DNA from 4 places in the Exiguobacterium sp. OS-77 genome. Region 1 is predicted to be linked to each of the others. Evidence: riboswitches for the same ligand, from Rfam matches in the RefSeq annotation. Region 1 holds a riboswitch; each other region holds the start of a gene.
What was found. A riboswitch is a leader RNA that binds a small molecule or an ion and turns the genes downstream of it on or off. The one in region 1 is predicted to bind thiamine pyrophosphate.

Region 1 (4,258 bases):
ATTTTCTAGCCGGTCCGGTCGAGGTTGCACCAACAGTCCGCCAAGCGGCGCAACAAGCACCGCGCCCACACCGGACGGCTTCGATGCGCCAGCTCGATCAAGATTTACGTGGTCGGATGTGTCAGTTGCTGGATTTGCCACATGTCTCGATGGCTGTTGGCAGTGGCACCCTCGCCAACGATATTGTCGCACAACAACTGAGTGGACATGGATTGATCCTAAACGGTGGCGAGTTCGGTCAACGCTTGATCGATCACGCGGCACGAGCAGGAAAGTCATTTGATATCCACCTGCTTCCGTCCGGTCACCCAATCGAATTAGAACAGCTCGCAAGCCAGCTGCATCAAACGGAGTACGACTGGATTTGGTTGACGCATTGTGAGACGTCTACGGGCGTTCTCTACGATCTCGATGCGGTAAAAGCGCTGTTAAATCAACGAACCGCACTCATCGTCGATGCGATCAGCGCCGTCGGGACCGGACGTTTCTCATACGCTGGCTGCAGATTCGTCACGACCGTCTCCGGAAAGGCAATTGGAGGTTTACCGGGTCTTGCGTTCATCGGTCATACAGACTGCATCCTACCTTCTCCACGTGTTCCACGTTATCTGGATCTCGGACTCTATGCGGAAGGCGTCGCCTTTTCCGGCTCATCGAACTTGTTGCTGGCTTGTCAGGCAGCGCTCGATGCCCTTGATCTCGATCAAGCCGCCATCAAGATGACTTATCTCGAACAGGTCGTTCGAGCGACTGGTTTTAACCTGCTTGCGACTCAAGAAGCACAAGCGCCGGGAATTCTGACGATCGTCCATCCGTCGGCAACCGCTTTAGGAGACGCTCTCCGGATCCAGGGCTATCATGTTCAATATGAAAGCGACTATCTCGTCCATAATCAATGGCTCCAAATCTCAACGATGGGACAGACGACGATGCGGCACATCGAACGTCTCATCCGAGTATTAGTCCGTGAAAACCAACGCATCACCATAAAAAATGAAAAAAATGAAAGACCTCTTAACCCTTGATTTCAAGCGGTTTGGAGGTCTTTCGACTTTAAAAAATAAAAAATAGAGGTTTAAGGATTTAAAACATAGGGGTATAAACTCACTAGCACCGCATCAAACCGGTGACTTACTCACACATGTTTCTCAATATCAGCGTAATGACCTGGGAGAGAAATGCAAAGTCACGAAAGCGTCAGATTCAAAGCGAGTCTGAAACCGATTGTCTTAGCATGTTTCATATTGTTCAGGACTTGTCCTGCTCCTACATTCATTACCTTTTGAGGGCTATACCAAATTCAAGGGGGAAATGAACATGTCAGTTAAATTAACAGCCGAAAAACGCGAGGTACGTCCACGCTCACTCCGTAAACAATTACGTCATGAAGGAAAAGCTCTTGGTGTCGTGTATGGTTACAAAGTGGAAAGTACACCAATCTCATTCGAAGAAAAAGAATTGCTTAAAATCGTTCGAGAAAACGGTGAGAACGTCTTGATTTCACTGAAACTCGACGGTAAAAATATTAACGTCTTGATCAACCGTCGTGATATGGATGTCTTCACACCAACTGTCGATCACGTTGAATTCATCGCCGTTAAAATGGATGAAGAGACAGAAGTCGAAGCAGACGTCGTACTCGTCGGCGAAGCAGCTGGCGCTAAAGTCGGTGGATTCCTGTCACAGACACTCTTTAAAGTAACAGTCGCAGCTACACCAGATAAATTACCAGAGAACGTCGAAGTCGACGTCACGAACCTCGAAATCGGCGATTCGATTTCTGTTGCTGATCTTCCAGAACAAAAAGATTTCCGTATCGTCACAGAAGGCGACATTCAAGTCGCAGCTGTCGTCGAATCAACGCTTGAACAAGAGCTTGAGGAAATCGAAGAAGCAGAAGCTGAGGCACAAGCGGAAGCTGGTGAAGACAACGAAGCGGAAGCTACGGAAGAGTCTTCAGAAGAAGCAAAAGAAGAGAACGAAGACAACAAATAAGTCGTTTGACGATACGCCCTTCGTGGCGTATCGTTTTTTTGTGTCTTGACAATAGACAGAAGATTGCCTAAAGTGAACAGCGTATCACCTATTACCATATCCACTAGGGGAGCCCATTTGGCTGAGACGATTCACTTCGGACCCTTCGAACCTGATCTAGTTCATACTAGCGTAGGAAAGTGGAGCGATCACATCCAATGACTCCTGCTGCGCGCAGTTTTTCTGAGGACCGCTCTCTTTTTTACGGAGGGCGGTCTTTTTTGGCGTCTCCCCCATTCTAAGGAGGACGTACCTAATGCAAAACTGGAAAATGAAAGAAATTATGGTCATGATGATGCTCGCCGTCGCTTGCGGGGTCATCTATCTTGGTTGGTCAACACTCTGGTTACCGATGTCTGCGATCTTCGGACCTGTCGGTGCCAACTGGATGTTTGGGATCTGGATCATCGCGAGCCCGCTCGTCGCAGCAATCATTCAAAAACCAGGTGCCGCTCTCATCGCGGAAATCGTCGCGGCAGCCGTCGAGCTGTTCACGGGTAGTCACTTTGGTTTATCGGCTCTACTGATCGGGGTATGCCAAGGGCTTGGTGCGGAAATCGTCTTTGCGATGACGCGTTATCGCCGTTATGACACATGGACATTGATGTTATCGGGTGTTGGAGCCGCGATTGGTAGCATTGTCTATAGTCTGATCGCGAACGGATTCGGTTACTACACGACGACGACGTTGCTTGCGACAACTGGCTTACAATTAATTAGTGGCGCATTACTGGGCGGCTTGCTTGCAGCGATTCTCGTCCGTCGCCTTGTTGCGACCGGTGTCTTGAACGGGTTTGCGGCAGGACGTGCGAAACGGGAAGTCGCATGATTACTGTCGACGATCTCAGCATCCGCTACCCCGGTCAGATGAAGTCGGTGCTCGATCATGTATCGCTGACGATCGAGCAAGGAACGACCCTTCTGCTCGGACGAAGCGGGAGTGGCAAGACGACACTGCTTCATGCCCTAGCCGGACTGACACCAGAGACGATTGAAGTCGAACAGACTGGAACCGTTACCCGGTCCGGTTCGGTCGGAGTGCTGTTCCAAAATCCAGAAGAACAGTTCTGCATGGAAACGATCGGACGGGAAATCGCTTTTAGCTTAGAAAACCGGTCGATTCCACGCGCAGAGATGGAGGAACGCATTGAACGCTTACTCGCACTCGTTGGTCTCCCTCTCCCCTTCTCGACACCAATCGCGAGTCTATCCGGGGGGATGAAACAACGCCTCGCGCTCGCCGCGGTCCTGGCACTTGAGCCGACGATCTTATTACTCGATGAACCAACAGCTCAGATTGACCCGATCGGGCAACACGAGCTGATGGCGTTGATCTTTCGGATTCAGAAAGAACATGATTTAACGATCGTCTTGATCGAACACCAACTCGATGTCTGTTTACCTTACATCGACAAAATCGTCTTACTTGAGGACGGATCGGTGACTGCAACGGCGCATCCGCAGGATTTGTTCCCGCAGGCGTATACGGATCTTCAATCGAAAGGGATCGCTGTTCCCTCTTTGTATCCGTACACGTTAGAGACGTTACCCATAGATGGACCACAAGCAGCGCGACTTCATGTGCTTCCTCCAGTCGCTACTGCAGGCATTCCCTTGTTACACGTCGCTGCATTATCGACGAAAGCACCTTACCCGCTGACCGATGCGACATTTTCCCTGAAGACGGGAGAATGGGTGATGCTGCTCGGGGCAAACGGCTCCGGGAAAAGTACGTTGCTTGCAACACTCGGTCGGTTGCTCTCGCATCGTGGAACATATCGGTTCCAGGAACGTCCGGCTCAGCGTTACTCCCGGCGACGCTTTTATGAGCACGTTGGTTATGTCTTTCAACAACCGGATCTGCAGTTTCTCAAACTGACAGTCGAAGCGGAAATCGACTGGAGTCACCGGGCAGCGACGAGTGATGAGCGCACAGCGTTGCTCGAACGACTGGAACTCGCATCTGTCAAACAGCAGTCACCGCTTGCGCTTAGTACGGGGCAACAACGACGGCTCAGCGTCGCGACGATGCTCGGGCAGACGAAGGATTTATTGTTGCTCGATGAACCGACGTTCGGACAGGATGGATTGACGACACGGCGGCTCATGGAACAGTTGTTGACGGAACAACAAAACGGAACGACGCTCGTCATGGCAACACACGATATGGAACTCGTTGCCCGATACGCGGATCGTGTCCTCGTCATGGAGCAAGGCCGGATTG
Region 2 (4,258 bases), 1.0 Mb from region 1:
ACACAAGGGTATGGTTCTGCAGGCGGAGAAAACGGTTATACGTTCCATAACGGGATTGATTTCGGTGGTCCAGTTGGCACGCCAATCGTGGCAGCTGCAACTGGTACAGTCATTACAGCATCAGGTGGCGGACCTTACGGAAATCACATCATGATTGCTCACCAATTGAACGGGAAGACATATACGACAGTCTATGCACATATGAGTTCATTGAACGCTAGTGCAGGTCAACGCGTCAGCCAAGGTCAACAAATCGGTACACGTGGTAGCACAGGAAACTCAACAGGTCCACACTTGCACTTCGAAATTCACGTTGGTGGATACAGCTACAGTGCAACAGGTCCAGCTAACTCAGTAAATCCAATGACTATGTTTTAAACAGTTAAGAATCGTTGCATATGCAACGATTCTTTTTTTTATATTTGATAAGAAATATATATATTACAAAAAAACGTTTTCACTTGAAATGTAAATGAAATTTTTTTGAAACGATTAGGGTGCTATAATCTATTTCAGATATGAGAGAAACTTGAATACTATAATAAAAAATGAAAATACATAAGTGAGGAAAACGATATATGCTAAAAAAACTAATTTCTACCATTGTTTTAGGGGCATTACTTACAACAGGTACACAACCGATCGCGGCAGCAACGATTAAAGAAAAAAAGGCTGAAAATGCCGCTGAACAACGTAAATTAGAAAAAGAGATTAAAAAGCAAGAAGCTAAAATTTCAAAAGAACAACGTCAAATCAATCGAATCGACGCAGCGATTAACGAAAAGATTTTCCAAGTTTCCGAAAAAAATAAACAAATTAAACAGTTAAGCAATCGAATCGATGAGTTAAAGGCAGACATCGTTCGTTACGAGGAGATGCTACAGAAGCAGGAAGAACTACTCGGTGATCGTTTACGTGTTTTCCAAGAAAACGATGGAAACTCGATTAAGTGGGAAGAAGTCATTTTTGGATCAAAGGATTTAGGTGATTTATTCAGCCGTGTCATGGCGGGTAAAAAGATTGCTGAACAAGATGATAAAATGATTTCAGATTACATCGCGACACAACAAAAATTAGCAGAAGCAAAACAAGCACTTGTTGAGAAAAAAGCGGAGCAAATGCAAGAAAAGAAAGTATTGCTTGAACAAAAAAAAGCGTTAAAAGTTCAAATGAAAGAGCGTAGTGCTACACTCAAAAAATTACGAAAAGGGAAGACGAAGTTTACGACAGAACTGTTAGACGCAAAAGAACTGCAAGCGACTCTCGAAGCGCAAGAACGTGCGATTGCGGCAGCGAAGGCAGCGGCTAAAGCAGCGGCTGAAAAAGCAGCAGCAGAGAAAGCGGCAGCTGAAAAAGCGGCTAAAGCAAGTGCTCAAGCAGCAAAACAAGCCAATAAGAATACAGAATCAACAAGTTCAGATACAACACCAATCGCTTCAGGTGGTGGGAAATTTGTCCGACCATCTTCTGGTGGGGTATCACAAGGATTCGGACCAGCTAGTGGAGCAAACGGTTATACATTCCATAATGGCGTCGATTTCAAAGGTCCCGTCGGATCTCCGATCGTCGCAGCAGCAGCCGGAACCGTCATTACAGCATCAGGTGGTGGACCTTACGGAAACCACGTCATGATTTCACATTTCTTGGATGGAAAAGTCTATACGACGGTTTACGCTCATATGAGCTCATTATCTGTTCATGCAGGACAAACGGTCTCTCAAGGTCAGCAAGTCGGAACACTTGGTAGTACAGGGAATTCAACAGGACCACACTTACATTTCGAACTACATGTCGGAGGCTATCAATACAGTGCTTCTTCTCCTTTAAATGCAGTCAATCCATTGGCATATCTGTAATCAAAACGGGCTTCGGCTCGTTTTTTTTTCTTTCCTATGCTACAGTTAAGGCGAAACGAATACTTGAGCAACTAGGGGAGCTGGAGGAATCCGGCTGAGAGGAAAACCAATCTGTTTTCGACCCTATTACCTGAACTGGATAATACCAGCGTAGGAAAGTTGAGCCGAACGGATACCGGAATGCGTGTATAACGCTTTCGTATAGCGTCGACTGCTTTTTTACAGCGGTCGACGCTTTTTTGTCGGTCACGACTCCCTTATATTGCTCGATGGGAAGGTGAAAAGAATATGAAACATGTACTGACGATTGCGGGATCCGACTCCGGTGGTGGAGCTGGGATTCAAGCAGATTTAAAAACATTTTCAGCTTTAGGCGTTTATGGAATGAGCGTCCTGACAGCTGTCACGGCGCAAAATACGTTGGGTGTTCAAGCGGTGGAAGAGTTATCTCCAGAAATCGTAGATGCCCAGTTAACGTCGATTTTTTCAGACATTCGTGTCGATGCGATCAAAATCGGAATGGTCTCGAATGCGCAGACGATTCGTCTCATTGCTACACATCTCCGCAAACAGACAGTTCCGATCATATTAGATCCCGTCATGGTCGCTAAAGGGGGACATGCCTTATTACGGACGGAGGCTGAACAAGCATTGATTTCGGAGCTTTTACCGCTTGCGACACTCGTCACACCAAATTTACCGGAAGCGGAGCGTTTAACAGGACGATCGGTCACCAATCTAGATGAAATGCGACTGGCGATGCATCAATTAGCTACACAGACAGGGGCAGTATTACTAAAAGGTGGACATCTCTCAGGAGCTGCGACGGATTTGTTGTTTGATGGGGAAGTAGAACACCGCTTCACATCGGAACGGTTAGACAATCAACATACTCATGGAACTGGTTGTACCTTATCTGCGGCGATTGCGGCGCGGATGGCGCTTGGAGAAGATTTTACAGATAGTGTAAGACAAGCAAAGAGCTATGTCACGGAGGCGATTCGTCATGGATTTGCTCTCGGACAAGGTATTGGACCGACACATCATTTTCATTCACTTTGGAGGGATACACATGTTTACGACCATTCTTGAACACAAACCACTCATTCACCATCTGACGAACACGGTAACGATCAACGACTGCGCAAACGTCACACTCGCTGTTGGAGCATCACCCGTCATGGCGGAAGACATTCGCGAAGTAGAAGAGATGGTTAGACTCGCGCAAGCCCTTGTCTTAAACATTGGTACGATCGATGCAGACATGCAAGCAGCTCAACGACTTGCAGCCCGTGAAGCGGGACGTTTGAATGTCCCGATCGTTCTTGATCCAGTTGGAGCAGGGTCAACGACATTACGTACTGCCTTTTCTAAAGAACTCATTGATCTCGGGTGTACGGTCATCAAAGGAAATACTTCTGAAATCAAGACGTTACTTGGGGAAGACGGACGAACTAAGGGAGTCGATGCTGCGGGAGATGCAATGATGGATCGAGAAAGTATTCGTGCATTCGCTCGCAAACACAAATCTGTCCTCGTCGTGACAGGTCCGAACGACTATATCACGGATGGAACGCGCGAAATGGAATTACATGTAGGAACACCTCGTCTAGGAGACATCACGGGTACGGGCTGTATGACGGCTTCCTTGATTGCGAGCTTCCTCGGCGCAGGATATACGGCGTTTGAGGCGGCTGTTCACGGAACATTCGTCATGGGAAAAGCAGGAGAACAAGCAGTCTCTGCGCAAGGTCTTGGTGATTTTAAACGAGAATTGTTCAATGCGATCAGCCTCATGACGGAGCAAGAACTGGTGGAGGTGACAGAACGTGTCAATTGATTACTCCATCTATGCAGTGACGGATCGTCGGTACCATCCTGGCGTCGCGATCGAGACGGTCGTTGAGGAAGCTGTTTTAGGTGGTGCGACGATCGTGCAACTACGAGAAAAAACCGCACAAGGAAAGGAATTCTACGATCAGGCAGTTCGGTTGAAGAGACTGACGGATCGACACGACATTCCTTTGATCATCAATGACCGGATCGATATCGCGTTACTCGTCGGAGCTGGTTTGCATATCGGACAAGAAGACATTCCTTTAACCGCAGCACGTCGCCTTTTACCAGATGCTGTAATTGGTGTGTCGGTAGCCACTGTTGCACAAGCGATTGAAGCAGAACGAGACGGAGCCTCTTATTTAGGCGTGGGATCTCTATTTGCGACGTCATCCAAAGCGGACGCTGATTCCATGTCGCATACGATGCTTCAGGCGATTCGGGAAGCCGTACGATTACCTCTAATCGGTATTGGTGGAATCACAGCAACAAATGTCTCCACCCTTCCCATCCCGCTAGAAGGGTACGCCGTCATTTCAGAAATTTTCGCTAAAGAAGATCGGCAA
Region 3 (4,258 bases), 390 kb from region 1:
AAGCGTGCTTGTCCCGCTTCCCCGATCGGTTGAAATCGAGTTTGCCGTGAGTAACGGTTCATCGAATCAATCCACTCGTTGGACTACTCGCGACCGCATACTGTTTTTTCTCGATTCGTCCCGCTTCGTATCCGAAGCGCCCTGCTTCGACAGCTAGTCGCATGGCGTGCGCCATCTTGACCGGATCTTTCGCATGGGCGACAGCGGAGTTTAATAAGACACCGTCCGCACCGAGTTCCATCGCATAGGCGACGTCGGTCGGCGAGCCGATCCCGGCGTCGACGATGACCGGGACCGTCGTCTGCTCGATGATGAATCGTAGATGAAGTGGGTTGAGAATGCCTTGCCCGGAACCGATTGGTGATGCAGCCGGCATGATGGCGTGACAACCGAGTTCCTCGAGTCGCCGTGCAAGGACGACATCGTCTGACGTATACGGTAAGACGATGAAGCCTTCTTTGAGTAATTCTTCAGAAGCCCGTAACGTCTCGATCGGATCAGGTAGTAACGTCTTATCGCAACCAATCACTTCGACCTTGACCATGTCACACATACCGGATGCCCGCGCAAGCTTCGCTAACCGAACAGCTTCCTCCGCCGTCTTCGCACCAGCCGTGTTTGGAAGTAGATCGTACTTCGCTAAATCAAGCGACTCCAAGAAATTCGCTTGTTGTTTGTCGAAGATATCGAGCCGACGGACGGCAAATGTCAAAATTTGTGAAGCAGACGCATCGATTGCTTTCTGCTGTACCGTAGCATCCGTATATTTCCCTGTTCCGAGCAATAACCGTGATTCAAATGTCTTTTCTCCAATTTTCAGCATGTTTATCCTCCTCCTACGAAATGAACGATTTCAAATGTGTCATTGTCCCGAACGACTGTCTGACCGTACGCCATGCGATCGATAATTTGTCGATTCTGTTCGACGATGACGAGCTTTTCCCCTAAGCCGAGTTGCGTGAGCATGTCCTCGATCGTTTTAATCTGTTCGATCGTGTGGTCATTGCCGTTAATCGTAATGTTCATCGGACTTCCTCCTTCTGAATCAACCGTAATGTATTTACCAAGACTTCCGCTGTCGCTGGTGCGAGTAATATGCCATGCCGATGATGCCCTGTCGCTAGGAAGATCCGACGGGATGAATCGGTGACTCCGATATATGGCAAGCCGGACACCGTTTGCGGTCGTACACCGGACCAGACTTCTTCGATGACCGCGTCACGAATCGGTGGATACAGTCGTTCTGCTGCTTGAAGCAGTGACATGATCCCAGCGACACTGACGCCGACCGTCTCGTCGTGCGGCAGTTCGGTCGCACCGATCAAAATCCGTCCGTCAGCTTTTGGCACGAGGTAGACGGCTTCATCAAACAGAATCGAGCGTAACGGCTGACCCGCGAGACGGACGGCGAGACACTCCCCTTTGACCCCATATGTCGCGATCGAATTTCCGACTGTATCGAGCAAGGCTTGCGACCCGCGTCCGGCAGCGACCGTCACTGTTCGTCCGGTCCACGTTCCTGCGTTCGATTCGATCCTGATGAAGTCATCGTTCTCTTCGATGCGTGTGACATCTACCTGTTCTTCAATCGATATGCCACGTGCGTGTAAGGCATACATCAATGCAGTCGTCAGTCGTCGTGGATCGATTTGACCGACAGCTGGAAACAGATGCTCGCTTCCTTTACGTTTTAACAAAAACGGTTGTTCCCGGTACCCACAATCGATGCCTGTCTCTCGCTCGAGTCGACGTGCAAGCAACGGATACAGACGACGACTACGTGCGGCAAGTACATGCAATTCCGCCCTCAGCTCGATGTCCGTCGCGAGCATCCCGGCAGCTGCGCGGCTCGTTCCTCGTCCGCATGTTCCACGTTCTAAGACGACGACGGATTCATTCTGACAGGCGAGACCATAAGCAAGCGTCAACCCGATGACTCCACCGCCGATGATGATGTGATTCGTCATACGCGAACCCCCTGATAACGCTTGACGGCGGCGAGTGGATCCGATTGACCGAGAATACCCGATAAGACGGCGATTCCGGTTGCCCCGGTCGCTGCGATTTCAGGCATGCATTCTGGTGTAATCCCACCGATCGCAATGACTGGTTTCGTCGTGAAGGTGACGACTTGCTTTAATGCGTCGATCCCTCGGGGTGGTAGGTCCGGCTTCGACGCTGTCGGATAAATATGACCGTACAGCAGTCGGTCGGCTCCTTCCGCTTCTGCTGCCAGTGCCTCTGCTAGTGAATGGACCGATTTCCCGATGACGAGATTCGGAAAATGACGTCGCACATCGCGGACACGCAAGGAACGGCGCGTCAGCTGCACACCGATGCCGGCGACATGGGCGACGTCGACCCGGTCATGAACCGTTAACTGTTCAGGCGAATAACCATGCCCAAGGAGTGCTTCAATCAGATCAAGTAATTCTGCCGCCGATAAGTTCGGTTCACGTAGATGCAGCTGATCCGTATAGGGTTGAAGTGATTGAAAGGTCTTTATTTCGTCAAGCGGATGAATGGATCCCGTCGAAATCAGATGTAAACGCATCATGTTCTTCCTTTCCATACGAAAAAGGACCACTCCCGATGTTGAAGGGAGTGGTCCGAAAATGCGCTGAAGCGCTAAGGATATCTAGGGTTTCGAGCCACTTCCCTCCGCTAGTACGAACTAGATCAGGTTCAAAGGGTCCGGATACTTCCGTCTCAGTCTGCTGGGAGACTCCCCTAGTGTCTTTTCGTGTTTAATTGGCTTGCCCCATTAGTCTAGCATGAGTCGCTTTGCTTCGCTAGTCCTAGTTGAGCGCTTCCACTTGCTGAATCAGCTCCGATTTCGTCGGTCGCTGTTGCTCTTGGCTGTCGGCATACGTCTGCTTTAGCTTCAGGATGCGCATTACTTTAGCATCGAGCATCTCCGGCGTCAGCGTTTGGTCTTTGACGGCTTGCATCACTTCAGCATGAACTTTTGCGTAAGCACCTGCCTCTGAAAACATCGCCATATCAGCTCCATTGACGAGCGACTGACGTGCCGCTTCTGCGAGACCATATCGTTTCGTGATCGCTCCCATGACGAGATCATCCGTGATGATGACACCGTTGAATCCGAGTTGCTGACGCAAGAGGTCAGTCAAGATCGGCTTTGAGAGCGAGGATGGATTCGTATCGTCATACGCGGGATAGAGAATATGGGCAACCATCACCATCTCGGCGCCCTCTTGAATCGCTTCTTTAAACGGTAACAGTTCCGTCTGCTTCAGTTCTTCCTTTGATGCCGTCACTTTCGGTAGCCCGACATGGGAATCGACACTCGTATTGCCGTGACCGGGAAAATGTTTGACGACCGGAATCGTTCCCGTCTCCTGCATCCCGTGCATCAGGGCCGTACCAAGCGTCGCGACGGTCTTCGGATCAGCACTGAACGCACGGTCGCCGATGATCGGATTGTTCGGATTACTGTTGACGTCTAGGACCGGTGCGAAGTCCATGTTGAAGCCATAAAATCGTGACAAATGTCCGAGCGTACGTCCGACATCTTCCATTTTCGCATCATCTGCTCCTTGCGCCATCCGTTGACTCGTCGGTAGACGTAATCGTTGATCCGGTACCCGGCTGACCCGTCCGCCTTCTTCATCGATCCCAACAAACGCATACGGTTTTTGATTCGTCTCTTGAATCGCACGTGTGAACGTCAAGAGTTGTTCTTCTGACGTGATGTTTCCGCCGAGCAATAAGACCCCGCCAATCGCATGCGTCTGTAACAATTTCCGGTCAGCTGCTGAAAGTTCCGTGCCGGCGACTCCGATATAGAGCAGTTGATCGATTTTTTCTGACGTCGACATCGCTTTTAATTGTTGCTTTAGTTTTGCTTGTTGTCGTTCTTCTTTCGTCGGCTCAGGCTTCGGTTTCTTTTCTTCTGTCGGTTGTTTCGATTCCGGTTGTGATGATTTCGTTGGTTCCGTCGTCTCCTGCGCACACCCTGCAAGCAACAGGCAACCGATCAGTACGACTTTCTTCACAAAGGATCCTCGCTCCGGACACCATTGATCGAATAATAGACGGAAATCTCAGCGTTCAGGGATTGCGAGACCGAACAATATTTATCCTTTGATAACGAGATGGCGCGACGGACCTTATCTTCCGGGAGATCTCCTTCGAGCCGGTAATGAATCGAGATCGACGTAAAACGCCGCGGATGGTCCTCTGCCCGTTCTCCTTCGATATCCATTTCGAAATGGGTGATCGTCAAGCGCATCTT
Region 4 (4,258 bases), 640 kb from region 1:
GAATTCAGTCTGAAGGTGTCGCGGCGACCGCCAAACACTTCCCGGGTCACGGCGATACGGCGACCGATTCCCACTATGGATTACCGGTCGTTGACCGGTCCCTGCAGGAGCTAGAACAAGTCGAGCTCGTACCGTTCAAGCGAGCTATTGCTGAAGACATCGATATGATCATGACAGGACACATCGGGATGCCGCAAATCGAACCTGAAGTTGTCACGTCGACAAATGTTACCTTCCCTTTACCTGCGACGTTATCGGATGATGTCATCACGGGCGTACTGCGCGAAAAACTTGGTTACGATGGCATCGTCATCACAGACGCGTTGAACATGCAGGCGATCGCCGACAACTTCACGGAATCAGAAGCCGTCTTAAAGACGTTTGACGCCGGTGTCGATATCGCGCTCATGCCGACGATCCTTCGTTCCGAGCAGGATGTCACAAAACTCGACCGGATTTTCAAGGATGTGATCGCAGCAGTCAAAGATGGTCGCCTCTCAGAGGAACGGATCGATCAATCGGTTGAGCGGATTCTGACACTGAAAGCAGAACGCGGAATTTGGAACGGTACGACTGACACGACATCCCTAGCTGAAAAAATCGCGCAATCGAACCAAATCGTCGGTAGTCCCGAGCATAAAGCAAAAGAACGTGCGATGACGGAAGCCGCGGTCACACTCGTGAAAAATGATCAGCGGACCTTACCATTCAAACCGAAAAAGAATGCCAACGTTCTTGTGATCGCTCCTGCGGCGGATCAAACGGACAGCATGAAAAAAACGATCGCTTCCCTACCGAAGAATCGGAACTGGCACGTGACGACAGCGAATTACTCGGCTACTACGCTACCGCTCGACCAAAACCCGACATTACGGGCGCAACTCGATGCAGCAGATTACATCATCGTCGGTTCCAACGTCAACACGAGTGCTAAACTACTACCTACTGCACCAGAACAAGCGATTCCGGCTTCGATCTTCCGCTATGCGAAACAAACGGATACACCATCCGTCCTGCTCAGTCTCCGTAACCCATACGATGTCGCCGTACAACCGGACGCACCGGCACACGTCCTCGTCTATGGCTTCAAAGGCGATCCAAACGGTCCAGACTCCGAAGCAGGCAATCTAAAATCAGCGGGACCGAACCTGCCTGCAGGTATCAGAGCGATCTTCGGAACGTTCAAACCGCAAGGCACTTTACCGGTTGATGTGCCGGTCTTTAAGAACGGTGTCTTTACCGATCAACTGCATCTCGAATTCGGTGACGGCTTTAAAAACTGGAAAAAATGATGACGTGATACACCAAAAGACCGAAGCTCCTTAAAGGATGCCTCGGTCTTTTAATGATTGATACGGATATTCAGCTTCTTCTTTCGCACGATGGTAGACGCGGTATAACCAATAAGTCAGCAGTGCATAGACGACGATGACAAGAACAGCAGAAATATAGCTTCCCATGCTATACGCTACCTTGAAGTTTCGAGTCGATGCGGATATACCGGATAATACGATCAACGTTGGGATGATAAGTCCTACAAATCTTACTTTGACTTTACCAAGCATTCGTTGCATAGCATATGCCGCGAGGATCACAAGTGCGATCACGATGATTTCCATTCCAATCCCTACTCTCACTAAATGGTATTCCTAATTCTACCATCTAGTGATTCAAGAAGATACCGCTCGTGCTGGAATCGTTTCGTAAACTGATGCAAATGTCTCTTCCGTCCACCCCATGTGCCAGAAGAGTAACTCATAGTAACAACTCGTCACGAAATGACGTTTCATCCGCTCGCGTTCCGTCGGGCTCGCTTGCTCCGCCAGCGCATCAAGCCGTGCAATCTGTTCAAAGACGACCTTTTCAAACCATTCCGAGCTATACGTGTCGATCCATTGCTGATAGATTTTTTCTTCCGGTGTACACGTTAGTAATTGTTGCCCGACTTCATAATACAACCAGTAACATGGCAAGATGGCAGCAATCGTCTCACCGAGCGTTCCTTCACTCGCATGATGCATGTGCGAGACATACGCATATGCTGTCGGTGCCGGTTCAAATGCTTCAAGATCTGCTGCCGTAATACCGAGCGGCTCAAAAAATGATTGATGTAAGCTCAACTCTGCCTCGTAAGTCGAAGTAGCATGCTCGGCAAGTGTCGCAATCGTCGCGAAGTCGTCTGCTTTTGACGCTGCCTTCGCTTGAATCTTCGCAAAGTGTTTTAAGTAATAGGCATCCTGCATGACGTAATGCCGAAATTTCGAGAGCGGTAACGTCCCCTCCCCGATTCCTTGTACGAATGGGTGCGTAAAACTACTATCCCAATACGCTTGTGCCGCTTGTTTGATTTCTTGTGTGAATGTCATGATCTCATCCTCCTCGTTTAGTTATGAAACGAAAAAACACCACCCCGAAACACACGGGCATGGCGCAAGAAGAACAAGACTTGACGCCACTTCCCTCCGTAAGTACGAACTTAATCAGGTTCAAAGGGTCCGAACGTCTTCGTTCGTCTCAGTCGGTCTACCGACTCCCCTAGTGGTCATTATTCGATTCAAATTCACTATAGCATGCTGAAAACGGAAGTCAAGTTGTCTCCTTTTCGCTATACTATGGAGTGTCAGAAGACGGATATCGTCTCCATCTGCAGACCGATTCCGAACAGACATCGTTCCCGTACACTAAATTTAGTACCTGATACTATAATTCATTCTGTTACTTACAATTGGAGGATTTCATTATGCATACACCAACAAAAATCATGGCATCAGCCGTTATCGCTTCTGCTTTATTACTCCCAACAGCCGCATCCGCCGAACAAGTCGTCGATAAGACGATCGTCACACTCGGGGAGTCGCTCGGCGCAAAAGATAAAGCATGGGTGCTTTCACGTCTCAATGCACCGGAAGGGATTACACCGATCATCGCAACTTCTGCTGACGAGGAAAAATATCTCGGGAAAAACATCCCACAGTCGCAAAAAGGCGGCAACATGTATTCGTCGGCTAAAATCGAACTGACGGAAAAAGGAGATGGACTCTCCGTCTCGACGGAAAACATCACATGGGTGACGAAGGATATGTATCTCAACGCTCTCGTCACAGCGGGTGTCAAAGATGCCGACATCACGATTACTTCCCCTTACAAGGTGACCGGGACATCCGCCTTGACAGGAATCATGAAGGCGTACGATCAAACTTCCGCTGAAACCGGGATTAAGTTAAGTGACGAACGCAAGGATCTAGCACAGCAAGAATTATCAGTCACATCAGACGTCGGGAAAACCGTTGGAACGGATAAGGTGGCTGACTTGATGAATGAGATCAAGGCTGAGATCGCCAATCAAAAACCGGAAACCAAAGTCGAAATCGAAAACCTGATCGTCCAAGTCATTCAAAACAACAATATCCAATTGTCTGACGCACAAATGGACCGGCTGACGAATCTGTTCAATCAAATGGAGCAAGCGAACATCAACTGGGGACAAATCGAGAGTGGATTGAAAAATGCGGGACAAGACATCCACGCGTTCGCAACTTCAGAAGAAACGAAAGGATTTTTCGCTAAATTATTTGATGGACTCAGTGACTTCTTCAGTTCAATCGCGGGTGTGTTCAAATAATTCAGACTTCCGTAACTGACAAAAAAATAGTAAACTAGATGTATCTGAAACGAAAGGTGGTGTGAAAAGATGGACTTTGCCGCGTGCAAACACTGGTTGATGGAACAATTGTATCTGTTGCGCGCGATTTTTCATGAAATGGCGTTCTAAGGCACCCGTCTGTCCTTTTTTAAGAACTTCATGAATGAAAAATACTGCAAAGCGCATCTTTCACACGTTAGGGAGAGTGCTATTTGCGCTCTCCTTTTTTGATGCGCGCGAAAGGATCAATTGAATATGATGATTTGCGACATTCAACACCTGACAAAACAATTCGGAGGCGAGACGATCTTAGCGGATGTTTCCCTCTTCTTAAACGAACACGACCGTGTCGGTCTGATTGGACGAAACGGGAGTGGTAAGACGACATTACTCCGCTTGCTTGCTCGCCTCGAGCAACCGGACGGTGGTGTCATCTATCAAAAGAACGGTTTGACGATCGGCTACTTGGAACAACTTCCTGTATATAGTGAAACGATGACCGGACTCGACGTCCTTTGGACAGCGTTTGCAGAGACTCTTGCGATCCGTTCCCGGATGCAACAGTTGGAGCAAATGATGGCGACAGCACCAGATGATCTCGATGCACTACTCGTA

Region 2: it holds a riboswitch for thiamine pyrophosphate, as region 1 does, so the genes downstream of both, thiD (bifunctional hydroxymethylpyrimidine kinase/phosphomethylpyrimidine kinase) here and EXG77_RS07825 (ECF transporter S component) in region 1, are expected to answer to the same signal.
Region 3: it holds a riboswitch for thiamine pyrophosphate, as region 1 does, so the genes downstream of both, EXG77_RS10115 (thiamine phosphate synthase) here and EXG77_RS07825 (ECF transporter S component) in region 1, are expected to answer to the same signal.
Region 4: it holds a riboswitch for thiamine pyrophosphate, as region 1 does, so the genes downstream of both, tenA (thiaminase II) here and EXG77_RS07825 (ECF transporter S component) in region 1, are expected to answer to the same signal.

Annotation. Positions count from the first base shown of each region.
Region 1 covers NZ_DF239008.1:1,559,623-1,563,880, reverse strand. The annotation lists gene EXG77_RS07835 (GNAT family N-acetyltransferase) at 1-1,025, shown strand, start outside; gene EXG77_RS07830 (50S ribosomal protein L25/general stress protein Ctc) at 1,318-1,995, shown strand; TPP riboswitch at 2,091-2,190, shown strand; gene EXG77_RS07825 (ECF transporter S component) at 2,291-2,863, shown strand; gene EXG77_RS07820 (ABC transporter ATP-binding protein) at 2,860-4,258, shown strand, end outside.
Region 2 covers NZ_DF239008.1:2,601,730-2,605,987, reverse strand. The annotation lists gene EXG77_RS16640 (M23 family metallopeptidase) at 1-378, shown strand, start outside; gene EXG77_RS13380 (murein hydrolase activator EnvC) at 579-1,856, shown strand; TPP riboswitch at 1,920-2,030, shown strand; gene thiD (bifunctional hydroxymethylpyrimidine kinase/phosphomethylpyrimidine kinase) at 2,145-2,948, shown strand; gene thiM (hydroxyethylthiazole kinase) at 2,929-3,696, shown strand; gene thiE (thiamine phosphate synthase) at 3,686-4,258, shown strand, end outside.
Region 3 covers NZ_DF239008.1:1,950,829-1,955,086, forward strand. The annotation lists gene EXG77_RS10095 (ThiF family adenylyltransferase) at 1-62, opposite strand, end outside; gene EXG77_RS10100 (thiazole synthase) at 59-823, opposite strand; gene thiS (sulfur carrier protein ThiS) at 826-1,026, opposite strand; gene EXG77_RS10110 (FAD-dependent oxidoreductase) at 1,023-1,967, opposite strand; gene EXG77_RS10115 (thiamine phosphate synthase) at 1,964-2,557, opposite strand; TPP riboswitch at 2,640-2,742, opposite strand; gene nagZ (beta-N-acetylhexosaminidase) at 2,799-4,019, opposite strand; gene EXG77_RS10125 (OsmC family protein) at 4,016-4,258, opposite strand, start outside.
Region 4 covers NZ_DF239008.1:2,195,672-2,199,929, forward strand. The annotation lists gene EXG77_RS11340 (glycoside hydrolase family 3 protein) at 1-1,292, shown strand, start outside; gene EXG77_RS11345 (hypothetical protein) at 1,323-1,619, opposite strand; gene tenA (thiaminase II) at 1,671-2,366, opposite strand; TPP riboswitch at 2,441-2,547, opposite strand; gene EXG77_RS11355 (DUF1002 domain-containing protein) at 2,741-3,622, shown strand; gene abc-f (ribosomal protection-like ABC-F family protein) at 3,902-4,258, shown strand, end outside.